DNA from 2 places in the Citrobacter portucalensis genome. Region 2 is predicted to be linked to the other one. Evidence: predicted binding sites of a transcription regulator. Region 2 holds the regulator's gene; the other holds the start of a gene.
The links. Region 2 encodes LexA, which represses DNA repair genes until DNA is damaged. Its sites were predicted from a motif close to TNCTGTATGTACATACAGNA; they were not measured.

Region 1 (10,104 bases), 1.3 Mb from region 2:
TCAGCTTCTCACCGCTGGCTAAAATCAGTTCGCAACCTTCGGCGCGCGCCACCGGATAAACCGGCAACGGGGAGGTCATGGAGGTGTATGGGTGCCAGATATGGCGTTGGTCAAACGCAAGATCGTCCGTTGTCATAATCGACTTGTAAACCAAATTAAAAAGATTTAGGTTTACGAGTCTACACCAAACTAACAACGAAACGTATACCAATATGGCTCACTCTTCTCGCTGGAAAATGTCGCAAGTCACCGAATTATTTGAAAAACCGCTGCTGGATCTGCTGTTTGAAGCGCAGCAGGTTCATCGTCAGCATTTCGATCCGCAGCAGGTTCAGGTCAGTACGCTGCTGTCGATTAAGACCGGTGCTTGCCCGGAAGATTGCAAATACTGCCCGCAAAGCTCCCGCTATAAAACCGGTCTGGAAACAGAACGGTTGATGGAGGTTGAACAGGTACTGGACTCGGCACGCAAGGCGAAGCAGGCCGGCTCAACGCGGTTTTGCATGGGCGCGGCGTGGAAGAACCCGCATGAGCGCGATATGCCGTACCTGGAACAAATGGTGCAGGGCGTGAAAGAACTGGGGCTGGAAGCCTGTATGACGCTGGGCACGCTGGACGAATCTCAGGCCCAGCGCCTGGCCAATGCGGGTCTGGACTACTATAACCACAACCTCGACACCTCGCCGGAATTTTACGGCAATATCATTACCACCCGCTCGTACCAGGAGCGCCTGGATACGCTGGATAAAGTGCGCGAGGCGGGCATTAAAGTTTGCTCCGGCGGGATTGTTGGGCTGGGTGAAACGGTGACCGACCGCGCGGGTCTGCTGCTGCAATTAGCGAATCTGCCGACGCCGCCGGAAAGTGTGCCGATCAACATGCTGGTGAAAGTGAAGGGCACGCCGCTTGCCGATAACGACGACGTAGATGCTTTTGATTTTATTCGTACTATCGCCGTGGCGCGTATCATGATGCCGACCTCATACGTGCGTCTTTCTGCCGGGCGCGAGCAGATGAACGAACAAACCCAGGCGATGTGCTTTATGGCCGGGGCCAACTCGATTTTCTACGGCTGCAAACTGCTGACCACCCCGAACCCGAACGAAGATAAAGATTTGCTGTTATTTCGCAAGCTGGGTCTTAACCCGCAGCAAACTGCGGTACTGGCGGGCGATAACGAACAGCAACAACGTCTGGAGCAGGCGCTGCGTACCCCGGATACCGACGATTACTACAACGCGGCAACCGTATGACCTGGCAGCAAAAAATTGACGATGCACTAACAGCGCGTCGTAGTGCTGATGCGTTGCGTCAGCGCTATGCGGTGACGCAGGGTGCCGGTCGCTGGCTGCAGGCCGACTGTCGCCAGTATCTGAATTTCTCCAGCAACGACTACCTCGGCTTAAGCCACCATCCGCAGATTATCTGCGCGTGGCAGCAGGGCGCTGAGCGTTTTGGCGTCGGCAGCGGCGGCTCGGGCCATGTCAGCGGTTATTCCGTTGCTCATCAGGCGCTGGAAGAAGAGCTGGCGCAGTGGCTCGGCTATTCCCGGGCGCTGTTGTTCATCTCTGGTTTTGCCGCCAATCAGGCGGTCATTGCCGCACTGATGGGAAAAGATGACAAGATTGTTGCCGACAGGCTCAGCCATGCCTCGCTGCTGGAGGCTGCCAGTCTTAGCCCTGCCGTGTTACGTCGCTTTACCCATAACGACTCGCAACATCTGGATCGTCTGCTGACAGCCCCCTGTCCGGGGCAGCAGCTGGTGGTCACCGAAGGCGTGTTCAGCATGGATGGCGACAGCGCGCCGCTGGCAGAAATCCACGCGGTGGCGAAACGGCAGGGCGCGTGGCTGCTGGTGGATGATGCGCATGGGATTGGCGTAAGCGGTGAGGAAGGGCGTGGTTCGTGCTCTCGACAGCAGGTGAAACCTGAGCTGTTGGTGGTGACGTTTGGCAAAGGGTTCGGCGTCAGCGGTGCGGCGATCCTGTGTTCTGATAGCGTGGCCGATTATCTGCTGCAGTTTGCCCGTCATCTGATCTACAGCACCAGCATGCCGCCAGCCCAGGCTCAGGCCTTGCGCGCCGCGCTGGCGGTGATCCGCAGCCGCGAAGGCGATGAGCGCAGAGAAAAGCTGGCGATGCTTATCCAGCGTTTTCGCGCAGGGGTGAATACTACGGATTTGACGCTGGCGCATTCAGACAGCGCGATTCAACCGCTGATCGTTGGCGACAATCATAAAGCCTTGCAACTGGCACAGACGTTACGGCAACAGGGATGCTGGGTGACGGCGATTCGTCCACCGACGGTGCCGGTTGGGACGGCCAGGCTGCGGATTACGCTGACCCAGGCGCATGAAGTCCAGGATATCGACAACTTACTGGAGGTGCTGCATGGCGCAGGTCAATAAGCAGGCGATTGCCGCTGCGTTTGGTCGCGCGGCCACGCACTATGAGCAACATGCGGAGCTTCAGCGTCAGAGCGCCGATGCGTTACTGGCACAACTCGATGGCCGGGCGTTCTCACGGGTTTTGGACGCGGGCTGTGGGCCTGGGCGTATGAGTCGCTACTGGCGGGAGCAGGGGAGCGAGGTCTGTGCTCTGGATCTGTCGGCGCAAATGCTTACGCAAGCGCAGCGTCACGATGTCGCCCATCACTATCTGCTGGCGGATATCGAAGCCATTCCGCAGGCCGCTGCCACTTTCGACCTGGCCTGGAGCAATCTGGCCGTGCAGTGGTGCAACGACCTGCGCGGCGCGTTACGCGAGCTATACCGGGTGGTGCGTCCTGGCGGGGCGGTGGCGTTTAGTACGCTGGCGCAAGGGTCGATGCCGGAACTTCGTCAGGCGTGGCGAGCAGTTGATGACCGGGAGCATGCCAACCGTTTTTTGCCCGTGGAGCAACTGGAAAACGCTCTGTGCGGCTGGGACGTTGAATACCAGTCTCATGCCGTCACGCTGTGGTTTGACGATGCGCTGAGCGCCATGCGCTCGCTGAAGGGCATTGGCGCGACGCATTTGCATGATGGACGCGAGCAGCGTGTGTTGACCCGCTCGCAGTTGCGCCAGTTACAGCTCGCCTGGCCCTGTCAGCAGGGTAAATATCCGCTGACCTATCATCTTTTTTTGGGAGTAATTCAACGTGACTAACACATATTTTGTCACCGGGACGGACACCGAAGTAGGTAAAACTATCGCCAGCTGTGCGTTGCTTCAGGCGGCGGGACAGCTGGGGTTGCGAACGGTCGGCTATAAGCCGGTGGCGTCAGGCAGTGAAATGACGGCTGAAGGTCTGCGAAACAGCGATGCGCTGGCTCTACAGCGCAACAGCGTTGTGGCAGTGGATTATGCGGCCATCAATCCGTATACCTTCGCCGAACCTACCTCACCGCATATCATCAGTGCTGACGAAGGGCGCCCCATTCAGGCCTCAGTGATGTCTGCGGGTTTACGCTTGCTTGAAGAACAGGCTGACTGGGTATTGGTGGAAGGCGCAGGCGGATGGTTTACGCCACTGTCGCCAACGCTGAGTTTTTCTGACTGGGTAAAAGCGGAACAACTGCCGGTGATTCTGGTGGTTGGCGTTAAGCTCGGTTGTATCAATCATGCCATTTTGACCGCCCAGGCAGTGCAGCAGGCCGGGCTGACGCTCGCCGGATGGATTGCCAATGATGTGATGCCACCTGGCAAGCGTCATGCTGAATATATGGCGACGCTAAAGCGTGCGCTTGCGGCTCCGCTACTGGGGGAAATTCCCTGGCTGGCAGAAGAGCCGGAACGAGCATCGACTGGTCGTTATATCGATCTTAGCGTTTTGTCTCTGGCATCCACCAGTCGTTGATTAGCGGGTCGCTGAATTGTGTTATTTGCCCTTGAGCCACGTTGCGTCCACGATGTAACAAGCAATAGCAGTCGGCGACCCGACGAATGAATGGCAGGCTCTGCTCCGCGAGCATAATGGCGATGCCAAGCTCCTGGCTTAGCCTCACAATCAGATTCCCCAGTTTGTGGATATACGCCTGGCCACTTCCTCGCGTCGGCTCATCGAGGATCAGCAGGCGCGGGCGAGTGACCAGTGCACTGGCGAGTGCAAGCTGGTGCTGATTTTCCTCCGACAATGCCACCCCTTTGGCCTGACGCAGTACAAACAGCTGTGGAAACAGGCGGTAAATATCGCTGCTGTTCATCGCTTCGCTTTCCTCAACCGCCTGGCGCGCAATGTGCAGATTTTCCTCTACCGTCAGCTGCGAAAAAATTCGCCGTTCCTGCGATACACAGTTAATACCCAGCGCAATGCGCTTTGCCGCCGGAATCTGAAGCAGATCGCAAGGTGGTGCGCCAGCCTGATGCCAGAACATGGTTCCGCTCTCAATCGGTAAATTGCCTGTGATGCAATTGGCCAGCGTGGTTTTTCCCATCCCTGGAAGACCCAGCACGGCGGTACATTTGCCGGGCAACAGGTCGAGATCGACATCCCAAAGCGAGTGTTGATTACCGTAATAGTGATTCACTGCACGAAGACTCAACATAGATTTCTCCCTCATGATGATATCCGCCTCGCGGGCTGATGGTCGGGAGAAAACTGCAAATCTCTTGCCAGAAGCGGAATTAGGGGAAAATACAGCAGAATAGCGTATTGAGCGGGTTGCGGTATCCGGCTTGTTGTGGATGAGAGCCGCAGTGTGCACATTGTCAGTGCCTGGTGGCGTTGTGATGGTGCAGGCAGGAAAATGATGAAAATGCGAGCAAGATCTCGGCTATCCCAGGTCGCTTCGTTAGCTGATAAATATCAAAAAATAGCGATAATTTTTTTTTATCCCACCAGAAAAGATCATCAGGACGTTTTTGCCAGGCTACAGTCCGTACGGGCTGGAGGCAGTTATCCACTATTCCTGTGGATAACCTTGTGTATTAGAGTTAGAAAACACAAGGTAAGCGAGAGAAGACGCGGCCTGCGACTAAATTGATGCGAAAGACGGCTTGAGATAATAATCATTAAATTACAGTGTGTTAGATAAATGCAATGGCTGTCGCAGAAGTGTCATGTGTTGCCACAAAACTTTCATCGGGTAGCTTGACAAATGTTAAAAAAGTCATTGGTTTGGGGATAACACATTTTTGCTGGTGTTTTATCTTGCCTGCGGACAAATTTTAGCCTGTAGTCACGGCCATTTTGCTGGCGTAACAGAAATATTCTGGCGCGTTACTGTTTTTTCATCCAGTATATTTTACTGGCAAAATATACTGCTGCGAGTAAAATTACACACCTGCCCGCCCATTGCTTCAGGTAGCTGCTCATGAGTAAACCGTTCAAACTAAATTCCGCTTTTAAACCCTCTGGCGATCAGCCTGAGGCGATACGTCGCCTGGAAGAAGGTCTGGAGGATGGTCTGGCGCATCAGACGTTGCTGGGGGTGACGGGGTCGGGGAAAACATTCACCATCGCGAACGTGATTGCAGACCTACAGCGCCCTACCATGGTGCTGGCCCCCAATAAGACGCTTGCCGCGCAGTTGTACGGTGAGATGAAAGAGTTCTTCCCGGATAACGCGGTGGAGTATTTCGTCTCCTACTACGACTATTATCAGCCGGAAGCCTACGTGCCAAGTTCTGACACCTTCATCGAGAAGGATGCTTCGGTTAACGAACACATTGAGCAGATGCGTCTGTCAGCAACCAAAGCGTTGCTTGAGCGACGGGATGTCGTCGTCGTAGCGTCGGTTTCCGCGATTTATGGTCTGGGTGACCCGGATCTGTACCTGAAAATGATGCTGCATCTGACGGTGGGGATGATTATCGACCAGCGCGCGATCCTGCGTCGTCTGGCGGAGCTGCAGTATACTCGCAACGATCAGGCATTCCAGCGCGGGACCTTCCGCGTGCGCGGTGAAGTGATCGACATATTCCCAGCGGAATCTGACGACATCGCGTTGCGCGTGGAACTGTTTGATGAAGAGGTCGAACGTTTGTCGCTGTTTGACCCACTTACCGGACAGGTCGAATCCACTATTTCGCGCTTTACCATCTATCCTAAAACGCACTACGTGACGCCGCGCGAACGTATTGTTCAGGCGATGGAAGAAATTAAGGTTGAGCTGGCAGAGCGGCGAAAAGTCCTGTTGGCAAATAACAAACTGCTGGAAGAACAGCGCTTAAGTCAGCGTACCCAGTTCGATCTGGAAATGATGAACGAGCTGGGTTACTGCTCGGGGATTGAAAACTATTCCCGCTATCTGTCCGGGCGTGGTCCGGGCGAGCCGCCGCCGACGCTGTTTGATTACCTGCCTGCCGATGGCCTGCTAGTGGTGGATGAATCTCACGTGACTATCCCGCAAATTGGCGGCATGTATCGCGGTGACCGGGCGCGTAAAGAAACCCTGGTCGAATACGGATTCCGTCTGCCGTCGGCGCTGGATAACCGTCCGCTTAAATTTGAAGAGTTCGAGGCGCTGGCTCCGCAAACTATCTATGTTTCGGCGACGCCGGGCAACTATGAGCTGGAGAAATCCGGTGATGATGTGGTCGATCAGGTCGTAAGACCGACCGGCCTGCTGGATCCGGTCATTGAGGTGCGCCCGGTGGCGACTCAGGTTGACGATCTGCTATCTGAGATCCGCACCCGTGCGGCGATTAACGAACGTGTGCTGGTCACCACGCTGACCAAACGGATGGCGGAAGACCTCACAGAATACCTAGAAGAACACGGCGAACGGGTGCGTTATCTGCACTCTGACATCGATACCGTGGAACGTATGGAAATCATTCGTGACCTGCGTCTGGGCGAGTTTGACGTGCTGGTGGGTATCAACCTGTTACGTGAAGGTCTGGACATGCCTGAGGTCTCCCTGGTGGCGATTCTGGACGCAGACAAAGAAGGGTTCCTGCGTTCTGAACGGTCACTTATTCAGACCATCGGTCGTGCGGCGCGTAACATCAACGGTAAGGCGATTCTTTACGGTGATAAAATTACCGCCTCTATGGCTAAAGCGATTGGTGAAACCGAACGTCGTCGTGAGAAACAGCAGCTCTATAACGAAGAACACGGTATTACGCCGCAGGGGCTGAACAAGAAAGTGGTCGATATTCTGGCGCTGGGTCAGAATATTGCGAAGACCAAAGCGAAAGGCAAAGGGAAGTCACGCGCAGGCGCGAAGTCTGAGGTTGTCGAACTGGATATGACGCCAAAAGCGCTGCAGCAGAAGATTCACGAGCTGGAAGGGCAGATGATGCAACACGCGCAGAATCTCGAATTTGAAGAGGCCGCGACAATCCGTGACCAGTTGCATCAGCTGCGCGAGTTGTTTATTGCGGCATCGTAAGGCGGTGTCGGATGCGGGGTAAACCCTTATCCGACCTACGGGGTAGATCGCCTTTGTAGGCCTGATAAGCGCAGCGCATCAGGCGTTGTTTGATGCCGGATGGCGGAGCCGAGCGTTTTTGTAGGCCTGATAAGCGAAGCGTATCAGGCAAATCCGTTCAGCCCAGCGCCTGCACTGCTTTCTCCAGCGCACTATGCAATAGCTGGCGGTCATGGCGGTAGGGAATATCGCTGGCTTCCAGCACTTCCTGGATCACAACGCGGTCGGTAACGGCGGAAGCATCCACTTTCGGCCCCACAACCACCGCATCAATCACTTTCTTCCCGACGTACTGTTCAATAATGGCCAGCTTATCGCTAAGCGTCAGGCTGGCTGCTGGCAGGCTTAATTCGCGCCCAAGATTGCCTATGTAGACCATCGGAGCCGGTGTGCGACGTAATGCCTGTGACATTTCATCGAGTAAAAGAATCGGCATCAGGCTGGTGTAAAAACTGCCGGGGCCTATCAAAATTAAATCCGCTTCAGCAATAGCCTCAACGGCCTCCCGTGTAGTCGGGACTTTTGGCGAAAGCATCAGTTCCTGAGGTGGGACGGTGAGCTGATCGATATTCACTTCGCCATAAACTTCGTGTCCCTGGTCATCAATGGCCATCAGATCCACCGGCAGCTCCGACATCGGAATTAAATGTGCGTCAACTTTCAGCAGGCTACGAATTAAATTGATAGCTTCCAGAGGCCGCACGCTGAGATGATCGAGCGCCTTTAACATTAGATTTCCGAGGTTATGCCCGGAAAGTTCGCCATTACCGCCAAAACGATACTCAAACATAGCGGATGCAACGCTGGGTTGGGTAATTAACTGGTTCAGACAGTTACGCATGTCTCCCCAGGCAATCCCTCCTTCAGAGCGACGAATACGACCTGTCGACCCGCCGTTATCGGTGGTGGTGACGATACCCGTCAGGCGGGAACCTAATGGGGAAAGAGAGGAGAGAACGCGTCCTAATCCATGCCCTCCGCCGAGAGCGACAACGCGGTCCAGATCTGCCAGCGTGCGAGTGCGCATATATTTTCCTGATATCAATTGATCGGCGCTACAGTAACGTAAATAGCGTGTTTTCAGCAATTATCCAGTCGGCATCTGCCGTAATTTTTTTCTGCGATCTACTCCTTTCTGACGACACCCACCTGATGGCAAGATGATGTATATCAATGCAAAACTGTGATTTTTGCTTATTCTGTAGCGAAATTGCACGATCATGTCGCTATGTACATATTTATACAGCGAAAGTGTGCATGGCAAAAGCGCCATTTACACGCTAGTATCGGCATAACCACAAAGTACTCTTAATAATTTGAGTTGTCGGAAGCCAACGCATCTGCAACTCGAAGTATGATGAGTATAAACACTCTAGCCTCTGCACCTGGGTCAAATGATACGGTGCTTTGGCCGTGACAAGACTTGAAAAAGTTTGTCACCAGGGCGCAGGAAGAAATGACTACGTCTCCCGTATTTGGAAAGGTGTACATGGGCTCTCAACTTACCGATGCTTTCGCACGTAAGTTTTACTACTTACGTTTGTCGATTACCGATGTGTGTAACTTTCGTTGCACCTACTGCCTGCCGGATGGCTATAAGCCCGGCGGTGTCACCAATAACGGCTTTTTAACCGTTGATGAAATTCGCCGTGTCACGCGTGCGTTCGCCAGTCTGGGAACGGAAAAAGTGCGTCTGACGGGGGGCGAACCTTCACTGCGTCGCGACTTCACTGACATTATCGCCGCCGTGCGCGAAAACGACGCCATCCGCCAGATTGCGGTAACCACTAATGGTTATCGTCTGGCGCGCGATGCTGCTGCCTGGCGCGATGCCGGACTGACCGCGCTTAACGTCAGCGTCGACAGCCTCGATGCCCGCCAGTTTCACGCCATTACCGGGCAGGATAAATTTCAGCAGGTGATGGCGGGCATTGACGCCGCCTTTGAAGCCGGTTTTGAAAAAGTGAAAGTCAACACTGTGCTGATGCGCGACGTGAATCATCATCAACTGGACACCTTCCTGGCGTGGGTTCAGCCCCGTCCTATCCAACTGCGCTTTATTGAACTGATGGAAACGGGCGAGGGCAGTTCTCTCTTCCGTAAACACCATATTTCAGGCCAGGTACTGCGCGATGAGCTGCTGCGTCGCGGCTGGATCCACCAGATTCGACAGCGCAGCGACGGCCCGGCTCAGGTTTTCTGTCATCCTGACTATGCCGGCGAAATTGGTCTGATCATGCCTTATGAGAAAGACTTCTGCGCCACCTGCAACCGTCTGCGCGTTTCATCTGTCGGCAAGCTTCATCTGTGTTTATTCGGTGAAGGCGGCGTAAGCCTGCGAGATTTGCTGGAAAACGACGCTCAGCAGCCAGCGCTGGAAGAACGCATTTCAGCCGCGCTGCTGGAGAAAAAGCAGACCCATTTCCTGCATCAGAACAATACCGGTATTACGCAAAACTTATCTTACATTGGCGGCTGATCGCTAAAAGGAGTTTTTCATGAGTCAGGTAAGCGCTGAATTTATCCCGACACGCATTGCTATTCTTACCGTTTCAAGCCGTCGCGGCGAAGAGGATGATACCTCCGGCCATTATCTGCGTGACTCGGCGCAAGAAGCGGGTCATCAGATTGTCGACAAGGCGATTGTCAAAGAGAACCGCTACGCCATCCGTGCCCAGGTTTCTGCCTGGATTGCCAGTGACGATGTTCAGGTGGTGCTCATTACCGGTGGCACTGGTTTAACCGAAGGG
Region 2 (10,104 bases):
GCTGCCCCGGTTTGCCTTCACAAAAACTGTTGAAGATATCGAGTTGTTTTTCGGTCGCGCCACACTCAGGCTCATCCGCACGAGCAAAGTGGCTGACGATATTGACCGGCTGGCGCACGTTTTCACACTGTGTTAAGCGCTGATAAAACGCCTCGGCCTGCTCAGGGCGTACGCCCAGGCGATGCATACCGGTATCGAGCTTCATCCAGACGGTAACGGGTTCAGCCAGTTTAGCGGCTTCCAGAGCTTCGAGCTGCTCCTGGTTGTGGACGGCAGTATGCAGGCGCTGCGCGGAAATAGTCGGCAGATCGGAGGCATCAAAAAATCCCTCCAGCAGCAGGATGGGCTGCGTGATCCCTCCCGCTCGCAAGCGCAGGGCTTCTTCAAGACGAGCGACACCAAAAGCGTCCGCATCGGGGAGCGTTCGCGCGGTCTCTAACAGACCATGGCCGTAGGCGTTCGCTTTCACGACCGCAACCAGTTTGCTGGCTGGAGCCAGTTCACGCAGACGTTGCAGGTTGTGTCGCAGAGCGCGGCGGTTAATGACTACAGTTGCCGCTTGCATTTGTATTCCTTAATAAAAGAATTTCCTAAATCATTCGTGTTGCAGGACAAAAACGCTTTGGCGTTTTTGAACAGCGCCTGCGCTGGCCCCGAAGGGGCGAGGACGCAGTCCAAGTCACGCGACAAGCCAGAGAATCCCCGGGAGCTTAGTAAACTAAGTGACTGGGGTGAACGGGCGTAGTCAACGCATCTGCAGCATGAAGGATGACGGAGATTTATTCGTCGTCGTATTGTGGGCCCGCATAGTTATCGAAGCGCGACCACTGACCGTTAAACGTCAGGCGCACCGTACCGATCGGGCCGTTACGTTGCTTACCAATAATGATTTCTGCGATCCCTTTCAGGTCGCTGTTTTCGTGATAAACCTCATCACGATAGATAAACATGATTAAGTCGGCATCCTGCTCGATGGAGCCAGACTCACGCAGATCCGAGTTGACCGGACGCTTGTCGGCACGTTGTTCCAGAGAGCGGTTAAGCTGCGACAGCGCCACCACCGGTACATGCAGTTCTTTCGCTAACGCTTTCAGCGAGCGGGAAATTTCAGCAATTTCCAGCGTACGGTTGTCGGAAAGCGACGGCACGCGCATCAGCTGCAGGTAGTCGATCATGATAAGTCCGATACCGCCGTGTTCACGGGCGATACGACGGGCACGCGAACGCACTTCCGTTGGCGTCAGGCCGGAAGAGTCATCAATATAGATGTTTCGTTTCTCCAGCAAAATACCCATTGTTCCGGAAATTCGCGCCCAGTCCTCATCATCCAGTTGACCGGTACGGATTTTAGTTTGGTCTACGCGTGAGAGCGAGGCCAGGGAACGCATCATGATCTGTTCTGAGGGCATTTCAAGACTAAAGATAAGAACCGGCTTATCCTGCAACATCGCCGCATTTTCAACGAGGTTCATTGCAAATGTCGTTTTACCCATCGACGGACGCGCGGCGACAATAATTAAGTCTGACGGCTGCAAACCAGCAGTCTTTTTATTGAGGTCGTCATAACCGGTATTCACCCCGGTGACGCCGTCGTGCGGTTGCTGGAACAGCTGCTCGATACGCGCGACGGTGGCGTCGAGCACATCGGTAATGTTTTTCGGGCCTTCGTCTTTGTTGGCGCGGCTTTCAGCGATTTTAAAGACGCGGGATTCCGCGAGATCCAGCAGGTCTTCACTGGAACGTCCCTGCGGATCAAACCCGGCTTCCGCGATTTCGTTAGCCACCGAAATCATGTCACGGACAACGGCACGTTCGCGGACGATATCCGCATAGGCGCTAATGTTGGCCGCACTTGGCGTGTTTTTAGACAACTCAGCCAGGTAAGCAAAACCGCCGACGCTGTCCAGTTGTCCCTGAACTTCCAGCGACTCTGCCAGCGTGATCAGATCGATGGGTTTTCCCATCTCCTGCAGGCGATGCATTTCCGTGAAGATATGCCGGTGCGGACGGGTATAAAAATCTTCCGCCACCACACGCTCGGCGACATCGTCCCAGCGTTCGTTATCCAGCATTAAACCGCCCAACACCGACTGTTCCGCTTCAATCGAGTGCGGCGGTACTTTCAGCCCGGCGACCTGGGGATCGCGCTCACGAGCATCAGTCTGTTGTTTGTTGAAGGGTTTATTTCCTGCCATAGTGAATGGAGTTACCGAGATAATGATTGGGTCGAAAGATTACCACATTTCTTTTGGAGGAAGCATGGCAACACGTATTGAATTTCACAAGCATGGTGGCCCTGATGTACTCAAGGCGGTGGAGTTTACGCCCGTAGACCCGGCGGAAAACGAAATCCAGGTCGAGAACAAAGCGATTGGGATCAACTATATCGACACCTACATCCGCAGTGGTCTTTATCCGCCGCCATCTCTGCCCAGCGGGCTGGGTACCGAAGCCGCCGGCGTAGTCAGCAAAGTTGGCAGCAAAGTAACACACATTAAAGCTGGCGATCGCGTGGTGTATGCCCAGTCTGCTCTTGGCGCCTACAGCTCAGTGCATAACGTTCCGGCCGATAAAGCCGCCATCCTGCCTAACGCTATCTCGTTTGAACAAGCTGCCGCCTCGTTTCTTAAAGGGCTAACCGTTTTTTATCTGTTACGCAAAACCTATGAAATCCAGCCTGACGAACCGTTTTTATTCCACGCAGCCGCAGGTGGCGTCGGTATGATTGCCTGCCAGTGGGCAAAAGCATTGGGTGCGAAGCTGATTGGTACTGTCGGCAGTGCGCAAAAAGCGCAAATTGCGCTGCAGGCTGGCGCATGGCAGGTCATCAACTATCGTGAAGAGAGCATTGTTGAGCGAGTGAAAGAGGTAACTGGCGGTAAAAAAGTGCGGGTGGTGTATGACTCGGTGGGGAAAGATACATGGGAAGCCTCGCTGGATTGTTTGCAGCGCCGGGGACTAATGGTCAGCTTTGGTAATGCTTCCGGGCCGGTTACTGGCGTGAACTTAGGCATTCTGAACCAGAAAGGTTCGCTCTACGTGACCCGTCCTTCTCTACAGGGTTACATCACCAACCACCGCGAATTAACCGAAGCCAGCAATGAGCTTTTCTCGCTGATTGCCAGCGGAGTGATCAAAGTGGATGTCGCGCCTGGTCAAACGTTCGCACTGCACGATGCACAGCGTGCTCATGAAGTACTGGAAAGCCGTGCCACGCAGGGATCGAGTTTGCTAATTCCTTAAGATGACGGGGAAAGAAAGAATTAGGGCTTCCCGCAGGAAGCCCTTTCTTTTTTAGTTCGGCTGTATGTAGGGTACAGCTCGATGAATTCGTTAACCTGGCAATAGTGACAGATTTGATAATCAATTCCTATTTGGTTCTAAAGGCAATGTTGCAGGTTGTGACGTACCGCTCAATACCTTAGTAAAACCGGCGGTTATTGCGCTGATACTGTGGGACTTTTGGCGCTTTTATCGTCTTGATCACCCACACCACGGCAACAGCCAGTAGCAGCCAGGGCAACAGTTTAATCATCAAGGCAAATAGTCCGCCCAGAAACATCACGGCGGTGGCTACGACCAATGCGGCCAGAACGCCCAGCAAAGATACGCCGGTGACCATCAGCATGATAAAAAATCCAATCACAAAAAGTAGTTCCAGCATGGCTCTCTCCCGAAATGAAATTCTCTCCATTGCTTTACAAGAAACATGCCAAAAATAATGCGTTGATTTATAAAGAAAACGCCCCGCGACAAAGCGCAGGGCGTGGTGAAATTAACTAACTTTTGGTGAAAACTTAACCCTTGTCTGCCACCAGCTTCAGCGCGTGCTCCAGAACGTTAATATCTGCCCCGGCTTTATGTGCATTCTCGCTCAGGTAACGACGCCACTGGCGCGCACCGGGAATACCCTGAAACAGCCCCAACATATGGCGTGTCACATGTCCCAAATAGGTTCCCTTACTCAGTTCACGCTCAATATACGGGTACATGGCACGCACCACGGCGACTGGATCGGAATCTTTGGTGGTAGCTGCAAAAATCTCGCGGTCAACGGACGCCAGAATGCCTGGGTTTTGATACGCCTCACGCCCCACCATCACGCCATCCATATGTTGCAGATGAATTTTCGCTTCTTCCAACGATTTAATGCCGCCGTTGATCGACATCGTCAGATGCGGAAAATCGCGCTTTAACTGATAAACACGGTCATAATCCAGCGGTGGAATTTCGCGGTTTTCTTTCGGGCTTAACCCTGACAGCCAGGCCTTGCGGGCGTGAATGATAAACATCTCACATTCGCCTTTGCCAGATACCGTGTTGATGAAATCGCAGAGGAATTCGTAGCTGTCCTGGTCATCAATGCCGATACGAGTTTTCACCGTAACCGGAATCGACACCACGTCGCGCATCGCTTTGACACAATCGGCGACCAGTTGCGCATTCCCCATCAGGCAGGCACCAAACATACCATTCTGTACGCGGTCGGAAGGACAACCCACGTTGAGGTTAATTTCGTCGTAGCCCCGCTGTTCAGCGAGCTTAGCACACTGCGCCAGCGCCGCAGGATCGCTCCCGCCCAGTTGCAATGCGACCGGATGTTCTTCTTCGCTATACGCCAGATAATCGCCTTTACCATGAATGATTGCCCCAGTGGTTACCATCTCCGTATAGAGCAGCGTCTGGCTGGACAGTAAGCGCAAAAAGTAGCGGCAGTGTCTGTCCGTCCAGTCGAGCATCGGCGCGATAGAAAAACGATGAGCGGGAAAAGCGGTAGACTGAGATTCAGGCAGCATGGCGAATATTCAAGCATCCGGTTAAAAAAGGGGCGCTACTATAGCATAGACCGTTACGATAGTGAGCCACATCCTCGCGGCTCACTCCCCCTGACCCTAAACAAAAGCTATTTACGCCCCGGTTTTCCGTCGTGAGATCCAAAAAACTGTGGCGGATGGTCGACCCAGCGATCCTCACGTGTAGCGGCGTAGACCGGGTTAAGCGGATAATAAATGCGGTTGTATTTTTTGTTCGCCTCACCCACGACTAACAGGCGCACCTCTTCACTGGTGTTATTGATAAAGGTATGGCACACGCCTGTACCTGCCGGGAAACCGACGCTGTCGCCCGGTTCCAGCTTCCATAAATACCCGTTAATCCAGGCCTCAGGATAACCTTCCAGCACGTAGATAAATTCTTCTTCATCGCTTTCAGCGTGCGGGTACGACGTGCGCCGACCCGGCGGCAGGCGTTCATGATGAATGCCGAGTCGTCCTAACCCCAACTTGCGGGCAAGCGGCGCGCCAATAGCAAATAGCTCATCGCTGTCAGGATAAGTGGAGTCATCAGCCCCCTCAACCTCACGCCAGTGGCGAATACAATCGGGTCTTTTCATGGTTATTTTCCAGTATTGCGATGCGTCAGGTATAGCACACCACGGTGGATCTCGGCGTTTTAAGCAGAACATGTTAAAGTAAGGGATTAACCTTCCACGCAAATCGAGGCGCCAAATGGACAAAACCACTACGCAAGAGTTATTGGCTCAAGCTGAAAAACTCTGCGCGCAACGCAACGTGCGGCTTACGCCACAACGCCTCGAAGTACTGCGTCTGATGAGCCTGCAGGAAGGTGCGATCAGCGCCTATGACCTGCTCGACCTGTTGCGGGAAACTGAGCCACAGGCTAAACCACCTACCGTATATCGTGCGCTCGATTTTCTGCTGGAACAAGGTTTCGTGCACAAGGTGGAATCCACCAACAGCTATGTGCTTTGTCATCTGTTCGATCAGCCAACCCACAGTTCCGCAATGTTCATTTGCGACCGCTGTGGCGTGGTAAAAGAAGAGTGTGCGGAAGGCGTGGAAGACATTATGCATACGCTGGCGGCAAAAATGGGCTTTGCACTGCGGCATAACGTTATTGAAGCCCACGGGCTGTGTCCGGCCTGTGTGGAAGTTGAATCTTGCCGCCATCCTGGCGAGTGCCAGCATGACCATACGATTCAGGTGAAGAAGAAAGTTGGGCGCTAGGTAAGCGGGAGAGCGTACATCCTTGTACTCTCAGGAGGGAAGGGTTAATTACCAGCGGTAATCATTACGTTTTTCCCAATCGTTAACTTCTTTCTCCGCCTGATCTTTCGCGTAACCGTAACGCTCCTGGACTTTACCGACCAGTTGGTCACGTTTACCTTCAATGACCGTCATATCATCATCGGTCAGTTTGCCCCATTGCTCTTTCACTTTACCTTTAAACTGCTTCCAGTTGCCGCCGACTTCGTCTTTATTCATCATCAAGTCCTCATCGTTAGGTTGTGAATAGCGAGAGTGCCATGTCCAGACACATGCTGTTTTTGCTGGACGTGAGAATAAGTGTAGTCAGTGATTCTGGGTTTTATTTACTATTCGGAATTTTTAACCATCCCGCTCAGGCAAACCAGGTTCCATTACGCCAGTGACGTCGCCAGATAAAGGCCAGTGAAAGCCCGCGCAACGCCAGGAAAACGGTTAACGCCAACCACAAGCCATGGTTTCCCAGCCACGGCAAAGTCAGCAGCGTTAATGCGAATCCTGTGGCAGCAACGGCCATACTGTTGCGCATTTCTGCCGCGCGCGTCGCGCCAATAAACATTCCGTCGAGCAGATAACACCAGACACCCACCAGCGGTAACACCACCTGCCAGAAAAGATAGCGATCGGCCAGCTGTTGGATCTGCGGCAGCGAGGTCAGCAGCGCAACAATCTGCTCGCCAAACAGGGCATAAACCAGCGAAAACAAAATAGCCACAATACCGGACTGTCGGCAGGCCGCCCGCCAGACGTCCTGCAACTGGCTACCATCTCGCGCCCCATAGGCCTGGCCCGAATGCGCTTCCACGGCATAGGCAAATCCATCCAGCGCGTAGGCGGTAAAGGTTAACAGGGTCATCAGAACGGCATTAACCGCAATGATATCGCCTCCCAGACGCGCACCCAGCACCGTGATTGCGCCAAAACAGAGCTGCAGCAGTAGCGAGCGCAACATGATGTCACGGTTAAGCGCCAGCAAACGGCGGAAGTTGCCACGCCACGCCTGCTTCAGCATTGCCAGCGAAATTCCGCGCATATGCAGGACTTTGCGCACCATCATCAGGCCGATCAGCAAGGTGGCATATTCAGCAATCACCGTTGCCAGTGCCGCACCTTGCACGTTCATATGCAGGCCCATCACCAGCCATATATCGAGCACAATGTTGAGAATATTACCGACAATCAACAAGATAACCGGCGCACGCGCATACTGAACGCCAAGCAGCCAGCCGAGCAGCACCAGATTCGCCAGCGAGGCGGGTGCGCTTAACCAGCGAATTTCGAGGAAACGTCGGGCCTGCTCCAGTACCGCTTCACTTCCGCCAACAATGTGCAGAGCCAGATCGATAATCGGCGTACGAAAAAGTGCGATAAGCAACCCTGCTCCCAGCGCCAGCATGAGCGGCTGCACCAGTGCGCGCGCCAGCGCCTGCGGATTTTTCGCACCAAATGCCTGGGCGGTAAGACCGGTGGTGCTCATGCGCAAAAAAAGCAGCAGCATAAAAAGAAAACTGGTTGCCGTAGCACCAACCGCAACACCGCCAAGATAGACCGGACTATCCAGATGACCAATCACCGCGGTATCCACCAGTCCCAGCAGGGGAACGGTGATATTGGAAAAGATCATGGGTAAGGCGAGGTGCCAGAGTGCTTTATCAGAAGAGGTAAAGAAAGGCATACAGGAGGGCCTGAGAAGAAGTTAGACGTACTGGACAATGTAATGCAGGCCCGGCAAGCGCAGCGCTACCGGGCACGTTGCCGGATGGCGACGTCATCGTCTTATCCGGCCTACAGGGATTCAACAGAAAATTACAGCCATTCACCGTTACGGATGACGCCTACTGCCAGCCCTTCAATAGTGAAGTTTTGTTCGCGCAGGTCGACAACGATAGGTTTAAATTCACTGTTTTCTGGCAGGAGTTCAACCTTGTTTCCCTGCTTTTTCAGGCGCTTAACCGTAACTTCGTCATCAATACGGGCAACAACAACCTGGCCGTTACGCACGTCCTGGGTTTTATGCACAGCGAGTAAATCACCGTCCATAATCCCGATATCTTTCATCGACATACCGCTAACGCGCAGAAGAAAATCGGCGTTCGGTTTGAACAGTGAAGGATCGACTTGATAGTGGCCTTCGATGTGCTGCTGCGCCAGAAGTGGCTCACCGGCTGCCACGCGCCCCACAAGCGGTAACCCTTCTTCTTCTTCCTGCAACAGTCGAATACCGCGCGATGCGCCGGATACAATTTCCAGCACACCTTTACGCGCCAGCGCTTTCAGGTGTTCTTCAGCTGCGTTTGGGGAACGGAACCCCAAACGCTGCGCGATCTCCGCACGCGTCGGTGGCATACCTGTCTGGCTGATGTGATCTCTAATGAGATCAAACACCTCTTGTTGCCTGGCCGTTAACGCTTTCATTCCGCCCCCTGGGTGTATATACAGTTATGCTGTGAGTATATACAGCTAAAGGCGATTTTGGAACCGCAAACTGCACAAAAAACAGGAGATTTATGCAGTTGTGGAAGCCTTATCGCAAATGCGACCACAACAGGATGCCCCAAGTGATTAGAGCGACAAAAATAGACAGCAATACCGCAGCCGACCCCATATCTTTCGCCCGGCCGGAAAGTTCGTGGTACTCAGAACCAATACGATCAACCACCGCTTCAATCGCACTGTTGAGGATTTCAACGATCATCACCAGCATCACAGAACCAATCAACAACACGCGGGTAATTGCATCAACATCCAGCCAGCAGGCGATGGCGACGCCCAGCAGGACAGCAACACTTTCCTGACGGAATGCCGCCTCATTAATCCATGCGGCGCGAAAACCTTTCCAGGAATAACCTGCAGCTTTGATAATTCGGGTGAATCCAGTGGTATTATTGGCCATCAAAAAGAACCTTTTTACATTATTAGCGTCAATGTCATTGTAACGTTACCCCGTTTGTTCAGGGTGTGGCAAAGCAGCGCGAAGTATGACCGGATACCACAGAAATTCACTAAACTTTCTGATATCCTTGCAGCGCATTTGCATTATTAACCAGAGGCTTTACATCGTTTATGTCCGGCTGGCCACGAATTTACTACAAATTACTGAATTTACCATTAAGCGTCCTGGTAAAAAGCAAGTCTATTCCAGCAGAACCTGCTCCGGAATTGGGACTCGATACTTCGCGTCCCATTATGTACGTCCTACCGTACAATTCGAAAGCTGACTTGCTGACGCTGCGTGCCCAATGTCTGGTGCACGACCTCCCCGATCCCCTGGAACCACTAGAGATAGACGGAACGCTGTTACCGCGCTACGTGTTTATTCACGGCGGTCCGCGTGTATTCACCTATTACACGCCGAAAGAAGAGTCCATCAAGCTGTTCCACAACTATCTCGACTTGCATCGCAGCAATCCAGATCTGGATGTGCAGATGGTGCCAGTTTCGGTGATGTTTGGCCGTGCGCCAGGGCGTGAAAAAGGCGAGGTCAATCCGCCGTTACGTATGCTAAACGGCGTACAGAAATTCTTTGCGGTGTCCTGGCTGGGTCGCGACAGTTTTGTCCGCTTCTCCCCGTCGGTCTCTCTGCGCCGTATGGCGGATGAACATGGTACGGATAAGATCATCGCTCAGAAGCTGGCACGCGTGGCGCGCATGCACTTTGCTCGCCAGCGTCTGGCCGCTGTCGGCCCGCGCCTCCCTGCCCGCCAGGATCTGTTTAATAAGCTGTTAGCTTCAAAAGCGATCGCTCGTGCGGTAGAAGATGAAGCGCGCAGTAAAAAAATCTCCCACGAAAAAGCACAGCAAAATGCCATTGCGCTGATGGAAGAGATTGCCGCCAACTTCTCCTACGAAATGATTCGTTTGACGGACCGTATTCTGGGCTTTACCTGGAACCGTCTGTATCAGGGGATTAACGTTCACAATGCTGAACGTGTACGCCAGTTGGCGCACGATGGGCATGAAATCGTGTACGTTCCGTGCCACCGCAGCCATATGGACTATATGCTGCTGTCGTACGTTCTGTACCACCAGGGTCTGGTGC

Region 1: the regulator LexA is predicted to act here: its motif matches at 5,201-5,220, upstream of uvrB (excinuclease ABC subunit UvrB).

The regions. Positions count from the first base shown of each region.
Region 1 covers NZ_CP092466.1:3,428,109-3,438,212, reverse strand. Annotated here, with positions in the region: gene bioA (adenosylmethionine--8-amino-7-oxononanoate transaminase) at 1-136, opposite strand, end outside; gene bioB (biotin synthase BioB) at 213-1,253, shown strand; gene bioF (8-amino-7-oxononanoate synthase) at 1,250-2,407, shown strand; gene bioC (malonyl-ACP O-methyltransferase BioC) at 2,391-3,146, shown strand; gene bioD (dethiobiotin synthase) at 3,139-3,837, shown strand; gene LY264_RS16745 (ABC transporter ATP-binding protein) at 3,803-4,525, opposite strand; gene uvrB (excinuclease ABC subunit UvrB) at 5,294-7,315, shown strand; gene yvcK (uridine diphosphate-N-acetylglucosamine-binding protein YvcK) at 7,473-8,381, opposite strand; molybdenum cofactor riboswitch at 8,711-8,856, shown strand; gene moaA (GTP 3',8-cyclase MoaA) at 8,844-9,833, shown strand; gene moaB (molybdenum cofactor biosynthesis protein B) at 9,853-10,104, shown strand, end outside.
Region 2 covers NZ_CP092466.1:4,733,044-4,743,147, forward strand. Annotated here, with positions in the region: gene alr (alanine racemase) at 1-565, opposite strand, end outside; gene dnaB (replicative DNA helicase) at 780-2,195, opposite strand; gene LY264_RS22845 (quinone oxidoreductase) at 2,260-3,243, shown strand; gene pspG (envelope stress response protein PspG) at 3,422-3,664, opposite strand; gene dusA (tRNA dihydrouridine(20/20a) synthase DusA) at 3,798-4,796, opposite strand; gene LY264_RS22860 (cupin domain-containing protein) at 4,904-5,392, opposite strand; gene zur (zinc uptake transcriptional repressor Zur) at 5,508-6,026, shown strand; gene LY264_RS22870 (CsbD family protein) at 6,075-6,284, opposite strand; gene dinF (MATE family efflux transporter DinF) at 6,421-7,740, opposite strand; gene lexA (transcriptional repressor LexA) at 7,872-8,480, opposite strand; gene LY264_RS22885 (diacylglycerol kinase) at 8,590-8,958, opposite strand; gene plsB (glycerol-3-phosphate 1-O-acyltransferase PlsB) at 9,129-10,104, shown strand, end outside.